4 regions of the Lysinibacillus sp. KU-BSD001 genome follow, and region 2 is predicted to be linked to each of the others. Evidence: riboswitches for the same ligand, from Rfam matches in the RefSeq annotation. Region 2 holds a riboswitch; each other region holds the start of a gene.
What was found. Region 2 has a riboswitch for cobalamin ahead of AAGS61_RS04130 (ABC transporter substrate-binding protein). Riboswitches for the same ligand answer to the same signal wherever they lie in the genome.
Positions count from the first base shown of each region.

Region 1: it holds a riboswitch for cobalamin, as region 2 does, so the genes downstream of both, nikA (nickel ABC transporter substrate-binding protein) here and AAGS61_RS04130 (ABC transporter substrate-binding protein) in region 2, are expected to answer to the same signal.
Region 3: it holds a riboswitch for cobalamin, as region 2 does, so the genes downstream of both, AAGS61_RS13275 (glutaredoxin family protein) here and AAGS61_RS04130 (ABC transporter substrate-binding protein) in region 2, are expected to answer to the same signal.
Region 4: it holds a riboswitch for cobalamin, as region 2 does, so the genes downstream of both, cobJ (precorrin-3B C(17)-methyltransferase) here and AAGS61_RS04130 (ABC transporter substrate-binding protein) in region 2, are expected to answer to the same signal.

Region 1 covers NZ_JBDQZI010000009.1:128,847-132,018, forward strand. Annotated here, with positions in the region: gene AAGS61_RS13980 (nitric oxide synthase oxygenase) at 1-509, shown strand, start outside; cobalamin riboswitch at 631-810, shown strand; gene nikA (nickel ABC transporter substrate-binding protein) at 1,224-2,822, shown strand; gene nikB (nickel ABC transporter permease) at 2,827-3,172, shown strand, end outside.
Region 2 covers NZ_JBDQZI010000002.1:183,325-186,496, reverse strand. Annotated here, with positions in the region: gene argS (arginine--tRNA ligase) at 1-682, shown strand, start outside; cobalamin riboswitch at 936-1,119, shown strand; gene AAGS61_RS04130 (ABC transporter substrate-binding protein) at 1,303-2,250, shown strand; gene AAGS61_RS04125 (FecCD family ABC transporter permease) at 2,243-3,172, shown strand, end outside.
Region 3 covers NZ_JBDQZI010000008.1:154,408-157,579, forward strand. Annotated here, with positions in the region: gene AAGS61_RS13270 (CbiX/SirB N-terminal domain-containing protein) at 1-387, shown strand, start outside; cobalamin riboswitch at 948-1,132, shown strand; gene AAGS61_RS13275 (glutaredoxin family protein) at 1,244-1,468, shown strand; gene nrdI (class Ib ribonucleoside-diphosphate reductase assembly flavoprotein NrdI) at 1,465-1,854, shown strand; gene nrdE (class 1b ribonucleoside-diphosphate reductase subunit alpha) at 1,829-3,172, shown strand, end outside.
Region 4 covers NZ_JBDQZI010000008.1:136,810-139,981, forward strand. Annotated here, with positions in the region: gene AAGS61_RS13180 (pyridoxal phosphate-dependent aminotransferase) at 1-126, shown strand, start outside; gene AAGS61_RS13185 (histidine phosphatase family protein) at 110-685, shown strand; cobalamin riboswitch at 727-910, shown strand; gene cobJ (precorrin-3B C(17)-methyltransferase) at 1,332-2,957, shown strand; gene AAGS61_RS13195 (sirohydrochlorin chelatase) at 2,974-3,172, shown strand, end outside.

The DNA.
Region 1 (3,172 bases), on a different contig from region 2:
AAGTAGACATTACACATCCTGAGTATCCTGCCTTTCAAGAGCTACAATTAAAATGGTATGCGGTGCCGATTATTTCGAGTATGCGTTTTAATTGTGGTGGCATTGATTTTGAGGCCGCGCCGTTTAATGGTTGGTATATGGGTACAGAGATTGGCGCACGCAATTTGGCAGATACGAATCGTTATAATTGTTTGCCAAAGGTAGCAGATGTAATAGGGCTGAAGCGTGAGACAAATAGTTCATTATGGAAGGACCGCGCTTTAGTAGAATTGAACATTGCGGTACTGCATTCCTTTAAGGAGGCAGGTGTCAGCATTGTCGACCATCATACAGCAGCACAGCAATTTAAGCTGTTTCAAGAACAGGAAGGAAAATCCAATCGTGATGTCACTGGCAACTGGACGTGGTTAATCCCACCTATATCACCGGCTACGACACATATTTTCCATCAGCCGATTCCTAATATTATTCATAAACCAAATTATTTTTATCAAAAAAATCCATATTAGCGAACTATTCATAGCCCAATTTGTCTGGGCTATTTTGTTTTATTTTTATACTTTTGTTTGAAATTTCAAACAAAATAAACTAGAAATTTCCCCCTGTTCTTGTTAAACTGTTCCATAACGATAAAACTGAATGATTTTTGGTGCTAATGCAAATTAGCTTAAAAGGGAAGTACGGTGAAAGTCCGTCGCTGTCCCGCAACTGTAATTCGGAGCAAATCACATAGAAGCCACTGTTTATAACGGGAAGGTGTGAGGAGCATTGATGATAAGCCAGGAAACCTGCCAAAAATTAAGCCCGATTCAACCTACGAGGATAGGTGCGAAGTAAAGCAAATGTTCAATTTGCTTATTTACTTATGCACCCATGCACTTTCTCTTAGGAAGTGTATTTTTTTATGCGCTTTTTTGTTAATGAAAAAGAAGATTGTTATTTTAAATGAAAAGTGTATAATTTAATTGATAATAGTAATCATTACTGTTTTAGTGGATTCATAATTTAAGCAAGGAGGGGATAAAGGTAAATCGCTGAGAAAGTATGTAGTGATTTTAGCAATTGATAAGGAATAGTATTTATGAAAAATGATATTATTTCTCACTTCATTTTCAGTCAAGAAATGACAAGGATACATAAACACGATGTTTACTATACGGTGAAATGACTTATCAATCAGGATGATAATAAGAATCATTTTCTAGAAAATAGGAGGAATAACAGTGAAGCGTATTTATATTTTATTTATATCAGTGATGATATTGATGCTGTTAACAGCATGTGGTAATGATGAGCAAACAACAGCTACATCTGCAAAGGAATCGAGTAATACACTAGTGATGTCTTGGCCAAAGGATATTGGGGAAGTGAATCCACATTTATACTCGCCAAATGAAATGTTTGCCCAAGCAATGTTGTATGATCCGTTAGTGGTGTATGAAAACGATGGTACGATTTCACCAGGATTAGCGGAATCATGGGACATGTCACCAGATGGGAAGATCTATACATTCAAGCTACGTGAAGGTGTGCAATATTCCGATGGTTCATTGCTCACAGGTGAAAATGTAAAACGTAATTTTGATACCGTTATCGCAAATAGTGCAGCACATAGCTGGTTAGAGGTAGTGACTGTTATTGACCAAGTAGAAGTAGTGGATAACACAACGGTAAAAATTCATTTGAAAGAGGCGTATTATCCATTCCTACAAGAGTTATCACTTATTCGTCCGCTTCGTATGCTAGGGGACGCGGGATTCCCGAAAAGTGGTAGTACGGCAGATGGGATTGAAAAAGCAATCGGTACAGGTCCATGGATTTTAACTGCGTATGAGCAAGATCGTTATGCAGAATTTACACGTAATGAAAACTATTGGGGCAAAAAGCCGTCGATTGAAAAAGTAGTAGTAAAAGTGATTGCCGATTCGCAAGCACGTATGATGGCCTTAGAAAAAGGGGATATCGATTTAATTTTTGGTAGTGGGCAGCTTGTACCAGCTGAATTTGCAACATTACAGCAAAATAATCAGTACGTCACAAAAGTGTCAGAGCCTTTATCGACACGTATTTTATCTTTCAATACAACATACGGCGTGACACAAGACAAGGCCGTGCGTATTGCATTACAGCATGCAATTGATCGACAAACGATTGTGGAGCACGTATTAAACGGTTTAGAGCAAGAAGCACGTTCATTATTTGCACCAGGCTTCCCTTATAGTGATATTGAAGTAGAATCATATGCTTATGACGTACAAAAAGCGGCTGCTATTTTGGATGAAGCAGGCTGGGTAATGGATGAAAAGACAGGTATACGAGTCAAGAATGGTGAAACGCTGACACTGACCGTTCCTTATAACAGCAGTGAGCAAGTGCATAAGGCCATCTTTGAATATTTGCAAGGTATATGGAAAGAGATTGGTGTGGAAGTCAATTTAATGGGGGAAGAAAGTCAAACAGTCTATATGCGTTCAAAAGAAGGCGAATATAATCTCATGTTCAATGATACATGGGGAGCGCCTTATGATCCGCATATGTACCTGCGTACAATGACAGGTGAAAAACAAATCGGTTTTTATGCGAAAGCGGGTATCGAGTCAAATGAAAAGTTAACAGATGATATTACACGTGTGATTCGTTCAACCGATGAAGCACAGCGTCACGCGCTGTACGAAAGTATTATTCAAACGATTCAAAGTGAAGCGATTTTCATGCCCATTTCATATCGTCAAAATTATTTAGTGGCGAACGATGTATTCGAAACGATTACATTCTCCCCACAACAATACGAAGTACCAATCAATTTGTATGAAATGAAGTGATGAGATGGGGCAATTTTTAACGAAACGTCTACTGAGCATGGTGCTAGCGCTATGGGGGATCACAATCATTGCCTTCTTCTTAGTACGTGTGATGCCCGTTGATCCAATAGAGGCATATTTTCAAGCTAATCAATTGCCTGTAACCGAAGAGGCGATGGAACAAGTACGTGAGGAACATGGGCTAAATCAGCCTATGTTCACGCAGTACGTACAATGGCTATCAGGTGCTATTCAGTTTAATTTTGGGACATCCTTTATGACGAATAATGCGGTAAGTGAAGAACTATTTAGCCGTTTTAGTGTGACGATGCAGCTAGCGGTTGTTGCCTTTCTTTTTATTTTGTTGCTAT
Region 2 (3,172 bases):
ACGTGGTTTCGATAAGCTCATCAATATTTGGGGCGCTGACCACCACGGTTATATTCCACGTATGAAAGCAGCAATTGAGGCGCTTGGCTATAATCGCGGCACATTAGAAGTAGATATTATCCAAATGGTACAGCTGTACAAAAACGGCGAGAAATTTAAAATGTCGAAGCGTACGGGTAATGCGGTAACGATGCGTGAATTAGTAGAAGAAGTAGGCTTAGATGCAGTTCGTTACTTCTTCGTGAAAACAGCAGGCGACTCGCATATGGATTTCGACCTTGATTTAGCGGTATCACAATCAAATGAAAATCCTGTGTACTATGCACAATATGCACATGCACGTATTGCGTCAATTTTACGCGCAGCAGGGGAGCAAGGCTATGCGGCTTCACTTGATAACCTTGGTTTACTAACAGCAGAAAAAGAAGAAGAGGTACTGAAAAAAGTAGGGGCATTCCCGCAAGTCGTGGCAGATGCAGCAAAACATCGCACACCACACCGTATTGCCAACTACATTCAAGACTTAGCGGCAACGTTCCACAGCTTCTATAATGCTGAAAAAGTAATTAACCAAGACAACAAAGAGTTAACAGAAGCACGCTTAGCGTTAATTACAGCCGTAAAAACAACATTAGCGAATGCCCTAAAACTAATCGGGGTAAGTGCACCTGAAAAGATGTAATCAATAAAAAGCGAATGCAATCTTTCATTGTTCTGTTCTGTAGCGAAAGGCATAGCCGACAGCTACAAACGCCCTAAAACTAATTGGCGTAAGCACACCTGAAAAGGTGTAATCATCGAAAGCCATCCTTTATGGGTGGCTTTTATTAATTTTTGCGACGTATTTGGGGAGTGCATAAGCAGCACTACAATAGAGTTTTCAGAAAATTATTCTTTTCAAAACGAAGATTTCAGCTATAATAGAAATGTTAGACAATTTGATAAGTAGTAAAGGTTCTTTGCCACGTGCAAAGATAATAGGGAAGTCGGTGTAAATCCGACGCGGTCCCGCCACTGTAACTGCTAGCTTGCTTATAAAAAACCACTGATTCATTCGGGAAGGGATAAGCCAGCGTTTGATGCATAAGCCAGGAGACCTGCCTTTATGAACACCAAGATAACCTACGAGGATAGGAAGGTGGCTTTTGAGTATAGATGTTATACGTAATGTTAGCCTTTTCCAAAGTCTCTCGTACTAGAGAGACTTTTTTTATTTACAAATTTATCTATTTTTACAAACGTGCCACCATCTTAGGTTTATTGGATAAAAGGGATATTTTCGCATAATAGGAGGAACAACAAATGAAGAAGTTTTGGCAGTTAGCCGCATCAGCAACACTTGCATTAAGTATGCTTGTAGCATGTGGAACAGAAAAGGAAACACAACAAAAGGAAGGTGCTGTCGTTGTAGAGGAAAATAATGAGACAGTCTTTCCAGTAACAGCTGTAGATGCACTAGGCAATGAAATTACATTAGAAGAAGCACCAGACCGTATCGTGTCGTTAACACCATCCAATACAGAGATTTTATTTGGTCTTGGCCTAGATGAAGAAATCGTCGGTGTGAATGACAATGACAACTATCCTGAACAAGTAGCGGATAAAACGCGTGTAGGTGGTATTGAATATAATGTCGAAACAATTGTTTCATTACAGCCGGATATTGTCTTTGCACATGAATCAAGCATGTTTTCAAGTGAAGGTGCGATTGCACAATTAGAGGCATCAGGTATTACTGTATTCGTTGTTGACAATGCAGAAACCTTTGAAGAAACATATGACACGATTGAAGTAGTAGGTACATTAACAGGAAAAGAGGATGAGGCGGAAGAAGTCATCTCATCTATTAAAACAAAACTATCAGATATTGAAGCGAAATTAGAAGGAGTTGAACCAAAAACAGCCTTTATGGTTGTTGGAGGAGCACCTAATATTTATGTGGTTGGGCAAAATACATTTATGAATGAAATGCTGAAGTTCATTCATGTTGAAAATGCCGTAAAAGAAGAGGGATGGCCGATGTATAGCCCTGAGCAATTCCTTGCAGCAAATCCAGATTCCATCATTTTCACTTATGAGGGGGATGATGTAACAATTAAAAACAACCCAGCCTTTGCGAACATGACAGCTGTAAAAAATAATGCATTAACAGTTGTAGATGGCAATACAACAAGTCGTCAAGGTCCACGTATTGCAGATGGTGTTGAATCAATCGCAAAAGCAATTTATCCAGAGGTCTTTAATGACTAAAAAATATATAGCGGCCTATATACTTTCTATCGCTATTTTACTAGTGAGTATATGGTGTGGGATATCGATTGGTTCCGTATCTGTTCCGCTTTCTACATTGTGGGACGGGGAAGCTAATCCAACCGCTTATAGTATTTTATGGCATATTCGAATGCCGCGCGTCATACTTGCTGCATTAGTCGGCGCCTCACTGGCAATTGCCGGTGCAGCGTTTCAAGGCTTGCTCAAAAATCCGCTTGCTGATCCATATACACTTGGGATTTCATCCGGTGCATCAGTAGGTGCTGTTTTTACATTATTCTTTAGTGTCTCGATTCCGATATTGGGTCTGTTTACATTGCCTGTTTTTAGTATGGCAGGCGCTTTAGTGACGCTTTTAATTGTTTTAGGCTTTGCACGAGTAGTAGACCGGACAATGAAAATGGAGACATTAATTTTAACAGGGATTATATTTAGTTCGTTTTTAGGCTCCTGTATTTCACTGATGATTGCACTTACTGGCGAAGAGCTTCGTTCGATTATGGGCTGGCTGTTAGGGAGTGTGTCCATGCGCGGCTGGCCATATGTCAAAATGATTTTACCGTTTGTCATTATAGGCACCATTATTCTTTGGTTTAATCGTCGCGAGTTAAATGCAATGATTTATGGCGAAGAACGCGCAAAATATTTAGGGGTCGATGTCAAACGAAGTAAGTATATTATTTTGATTGGTGGCTCGATGTTAACGGGTGCCGCTGTAGCGGTATCCGGCACGATTGGTTTCGTCGGACTAGTTGTCCCGCATATGGTGCGGATGATTTTAGGGGCAGACCATCGTCATTTGCTTCTGATTTCATTTTTAAATGGCGCAAGTTTACTTGTCATTTGCGATCTTGTATCACGGACCATTATTGCACCGACAGAATTACCGATTGGAGTCATT
Region 3 (3,172 bases), on a different contig from region 2:
TATAAAATTTCACGCTTACTTTGGGAAAAGCTTGACGTTCCTTGGGTAGAAAGTGCGTTTATGGGTGTAGCAACGCCAACAGTTGACGAGGGCATTGAGCGCTGTGTGAAGTTTGGGGCGAAAAAAATCATTATGCTGCCATACTTCCTATTTACAGGTATTTTAATGAAGCGCATGTACAAAATGCGTGATAACTACGAAGTGACCTATCCAAATGTGGACATTCAAATTGCTAATTATTTTGGCTATCATCCAAAGCTACAACATGTGCTTGTAGAACGTGCCGAGCAAGCGATGAATGGGTCATCGACAGGGATGCAAGATTTAGAGAACTTTAGAAAATATGCAGAAGAACATGGATATGAGCATCATCACCATCATCATTAAAAACCATGCTTACGATGTTTTATAAAAGGGGGCTTATTCACTTATTGAACAAGCCTCCTTTCGTGTGCGCTAAACCATCTTCTGACAAATTTTGCGAAGGTGTTCACTATCCAATGGAGTAAAGTCGTGTATGGAGTTTCAGAATGAATGGTTCCGTCTGAAAATGCATTTTGATGTGACCACCGCAGGAGCAATATTTCTTAATGGATAATTATTAAGGCAGGTGTGTTGATTATCAAAATATTTCCTGTATAGAAGCGTGTTTTTTAGATGAAATGTAATCAAAAATGACTTGCTAGTTGATTGTAGCCGAATGGAGCGGAAATCAACGTTTCACACGATTTAATTAACAATAAAAGGTAAATCGACACGCTTGTTATTAAGGAGTAAAGGGATGTCCAATTTTGTCGTCCGATGTATAAAGAAATAGCATGATTTTACGCTACTTATGAGCTAAAAATAACCGAATGGAATCAAACTTTGTAAGCAATTTCAAAAATAGCTTTGCAGAACATTTCAAGACATGCTATACTAAGTTCTGTTGAAATAAAACAATATATTGTGTTAGTTCTAGTGAGGGTACTACTATATGTAGTTTAAAAGGGAAGAACGGTGTAAATCCGTCGCTGTCCCCGCAACTGTAAATGCTGACGATGACGAAACAATCCACTGTACATTTTTGTATGGGAAGGAGCGTCAAAGGATGAAGCAAAGCCAGGAGACCTGCCTACCTAGACGACTGTACATTTCTTCGGGGGATAGGAAATGGAGGCGGACTCTTTTTTGACGTTTCCATTTCAAGCTACCTCATTGTTAGGTAGCTTTTTTTATTTTTATATGAGAAAGGAAGAATAGTATGAAACTATATACAAAAACAATTTGCCCAAAATGTTTATGGGTGAAATCAGAACTACAACAGGCAGGCTTATCAGCAGATTGGATTAATATTGATCATGACACAGCGGCTATGGAGAAAATACAGCAGGCAGGCTTCTCTTCTGTACCAATTTTAGAAGTGAATGGTGAACTGATTGGGGATATTCCAAACATCCTCTCGAAAATTGAAGCGATGCAAGCATGATTGTATATGCAAGTCGCACTGGAAACGTACGCTATGTGACACAAACTTTACAACTCCCAAACATTGAAATGAATGAAGTACAACAACTGACAACACCCTTTTTATTATTTACATATACAGATGGTTTAGGCGATATTCCAGTACGAGTAGAACAGTTTATGAAACAACATTACAAGCTTTGTAGAGGGATCATTGTTAGTGGGAATAGCAATTTTGGTCATCAAGTGTTTGGACAAGCAGGCGATAAATTAGCCGCGCTGTATAACATTCCACTTGTATGTAAATTAGATTTGCGTGGCACAGCGAAGGATTATGCGGCAATTCAAGCATTTTACTATGAGCATATACAGGAGGGACAGCATGAAGCAGTATTTGAAATTAAATAATGAGGTGCTTAATCGTTATCGTGCAACAGGCGAGCTTGATTTAGTGAAGGACTTAGAGGCAACGAGACGCTATTTTTTAGAAGATGTCAATGTACGCATGCGTTATTTCATTGATTTAGAGGAAAAGCTTCGCTATTTAGTGGATGAAGGCTATTATGAGCCAGCATTTTTAGACATGTACTCATTTGACTTTATTAAGCGGTTATACAAAAAGGCGTATGCGTATCATTTTCGCTTCCCGTCTTTCATGAGTGCCAGTAAATTTTATGAAAGCTATGCGATGAAAAGTCGCGATGGCAACGAGATTTTAGAAAAGTATGAGGACCGAATCGTTATTATTGCACTATATTTAGCACAAGGTGATGAGCAGTTAGCAGAGCGCGCGGTAGAAGCGATAATGGAAGCATACCAACCAGCTACCCCGACAGCGCTTAATAGTGGGAAAAAAGCACGCGGTGAGTTAGTAAGCTGCTTTAAGCTAACAATGGACGATACGATGAACTCCATTGCCGAAAATATTGGCTACTGTTTAGAGCTTTCCCGCCTTGGTGGTGGTGTTGGTGTGAACTTGACAGATTTACGCCCACTCGGTGATCCGATTAAAGGCATACTGAACCGAGCAAGTGGTGTGATGCCTGTGGCGAAGTTACTTGAAAATTCGTTTAGCTACTCCAATCAACTCGGACAACGTAACGGATCAGGTGTTGTGTATTTAAATATTTTCCATGGCGATATCGAAAGCTTTATTTCATCCAAAAAGCCAAATGCCGATGATAAAATTCGGCTTGCGACATTATCAACAGGCATTATTATTCCAAGCATTTTCTTTGAGTTAATGCGAAGAGACAAAGATATTGTTCTATTCAGTAGTTACGATATTTATAAGGAATATGGCAAACGGATGTCTGAAATGTCAATTTCAGAGATGTATTATGAGCTACTCGATAATCCGAATATTCGTAAATTGAAGAGACTAAATGCGAGAAAGCTTTATACAGAAGTGAAAAAAGCGCAGTTTGAATCGGGCTATCCGTTTGAAATCTTTGATGATAATGTGAACAATGCCCATCCGTTAAAAAACATCGGGCGTGTCAAAATGTCTAATTTGTGTACAGAAATTTTGCAATTTCAGGAAACGAGTGTAATTACCGATCAAGATCAGCCAAATGAATACGGCATGGATGTGTCGTGTAATTTAGGCTCGATTGATATTTACAAAGCGACGAAAGTAAAAGATTTTGATGTGCTCGTAGATACAGCGGTACGTTTACTGACGAATGTATCGAAAATGACCTACATTAAAAACGTACCATCTGTC
Region 4 (3,172 bases), on a different contig from region 2:
ATTGTGCTTCGTCATACGAAGAATTATGTCGGTCTAGACGGACAGTGGTTCCGACTTGCGATGAAGGAGCCTGAAAAAATGACATCGTTTATGCGAGTATTTACTGACTATGTGCAAAACAATTAGAATTTATCGCCATGGTGAAACAGAGTGGAACAAGCAAGGGGTGTTACAAGGCTGGCTTGATTCACCTTTAACGGAATATGGCAAACAACAAGTGCAAGATGTGGACTGGCAACCGGATATCGTCTATGCAAGTGACTTACAACGTGCTATTTCTACTGCTACATGGATGTTTCCGAACATGGAAATTCATACAGACGCACGCCTTCGTGAAATTTATTTAGGTGATTGGCAAGGGCAGCCAATTGTACATCTTCAGCAACAAGTAAATTATCAATACTACAGCGAAGCACCTGAAAAATTTATCGCAGACTCACAAGAATCGTTTGAGCAAGTGGCAAATCGGTTACTCGCCTTTTTACAAAGCATCAAAGAAATCCCACAGCAACAGATTGCGGTTGTTTCGCACGGTGTAGCCATTGCCTGTTTACAATGGGCAATCGAGAAGCGTTCACTGGCGACATTATGGCAAAAGGGAATGCTTTCAGGTGGGGACTTTATTTCTTTGTATTTAGATGAGGAAGAGTGGTATTTGGAAAAAATAACTTTACAGAAAATTTAAAGACATGCTATACTAAAATCTGTTAAGATAAAACAATATATTGTATTAGTTCTAGCGAAGGTACTACTATATGTAGTTTAAAAGGGAAGAACGGTGTAAATCCGTCGCTGTCCCCGCAACTGTAAACGCTGACGATGACGAAAAATCCACTGTACTTTTGAGTATGGGAAGGAACGTCAAAGGATGAAGCGAAGCCAGGAGACCTGCCTACCTAGACGACTGTACATTTCTTCGGGGGATAGGAAATGGAGGCGGGTTCTTTTTTGACGTTTCCATTTCAAGCTACCTCATCGTGAGGTAGCTTTTTTATTTTGAATAAAAATTGCGTCACACTTATGACATGTGGACAATGCCTAGCTAGACGTATTTTTATTGTATCTTCCACCGTTTGAAAGAAGCGGCTCATCGCATAATGCCGATACGTCGACGAGCCAGTAAAAAGCGTGGTGTTCTCATACACCACCTTTTTTAGCAGATAGGGCAGAATCAGCTTTATGGATATCTGCATAAGAAAGACGATTAAAATTAGATAAAAGCAGCATCATAAAGTATTCCTCTGTCAAACGGGGCTACCTGCTTTATGATGCAAAACTTACTTTTCGCTGAGAGAAGCATAGGTGAGATAGGCTTTTTTATTGGAGGGGACATGTTGAAGAAAGGGAAAATATTCGTCGTTGGCTTTGGTCCTGGCGATTATGAACATATTACAAAACGTGCAGTTGATGCATTAAAACAGAGTGATTATATTATTGGCTATAAAACATATGTAGAACTGATCGAGCATTTAGTAACGGCGAAATCCATCGTAAGTACAGGGATGACAGAAGAGGTTTCACGTGCACAGGAGGCGGTACGACAAGCAGAGGCAGGTCATATTGTATCCGTTATTTCAAGCGGAGATGCTGGTGTATACGGCATGGCTGGACTTGTATATGAGGTACTAATCGAGCTTGGCTGGACAGAAAAAGACGGCATAGCAGTAGAAGTGGTCCCAGGCATTTCAGCGATTAACTCGTGTGCGAGCTTGCTTGGTGCCCCAGTGATGCACGATGCCTGTACGATTAGCTTAAGTGACCACTTAACACCATGGACAGTCATTGAAAAACGTATTGAAGCAGCAGCGATGGCTGATTTTGTCGTTGCCTTTTACAATCCGAAAAGTGGACGTCGTACAAGGCAAATTGTCGAGGCACAACGGATTCTATTAAAATATCGTTCACCTGCAACACCAGTAGGTTTAGTGAAAAGTGCTTACCGTGAAAGTCAGAATATTGTGCTAACAACACTTGCTGAAATGCTAGAGCATGATATCGGCATGCTCACAACAGTAGTAGTGGGCAATTCATCGACATTCTTCTACGATAATAAAATAATTACGCCACGTGGTTACCAGCGCAAATATACATTAGGCGAGGATGTACAACCGTTAAAACCGCACCAGCGTTTACGAAAAGAAAATGAACCGTGGGCACTGGATCAGCAAACAGGTGAAGCCCAAACGGGTTTTGAAAAAATAACGGTGCCTGCTCCAGAAAAGCCAAAAAAAAGTGCATTGGAAATGGCGCAGATGGCATTAAAGCTTGTCGGTGGTGAACCATCTGTATTAGTGCAACAAAAAGTAGAGTCGATTTTTGAATTTGCGGTTAGTCCGGGCGTAGCGAATAAAATGCTTACCCCCCAACAAATGATGCTGTTAGCCGAAATTGTTGGTGAACAAGGGACGCTTGAATATACGCCGGAGCATCGTATGCTAGTAAAAGTGCCAACTGAGCAGCCAGATGAGCTCGTTGCACGTTTACGTGAGGTCGGTTTACTTGTTTTACCGATTGGCGATGTGCTCAATATAAAGGCATGTGATTTTTGCTATGGCGAAAAAGCAGAGTCCATTCCATATGCAGAGGAAATTGCCCAAACGCTTGGTGGGATGAAGCTACCGAAGGAATTGCATGTCGGCTTTAATGGTTGCGGAATGGCTTGCTACCGCGCTGTTTTTGATGATATCGGCATTGTGTATCGCAAGAAGAAATTTGATTTATTTATTGGGGCAAAGCCGGTTGGACGAACAGCTCATGCAGCACAGCCTGTTGCAGAGGGGCTTGAACCGGAGGAACTAGTACCGCTATTAACGAAAATCATTGAAGAATATAAGCAGCATGCTCATCCGAACGAGCGCTTGTTCAAGTACTTTAAACGTGTGAAAAAAATATTGCATTATACATATCACGATATGAGCTGCAAAATCGAAGTAGAGCCAGCTCCATGTGGTGATTAACGAAAGGGAGACTGAAATGAAATCCATTTTATTTGTAGGGCATGGAAGTCGATTAGCAGCAGGAAATGAGGAAATCCAGCGCTTTGTAGATAAAATACGCCCAGACTTAGAGGATCAATTTTTAGTGGAGACGTGTTTCTTGGAGTTGTCACGACCTTCGATACCAGAAGGAATTGAAGCATGTATTCAAAAAGGTGCGAAAGAAGTATATGTAG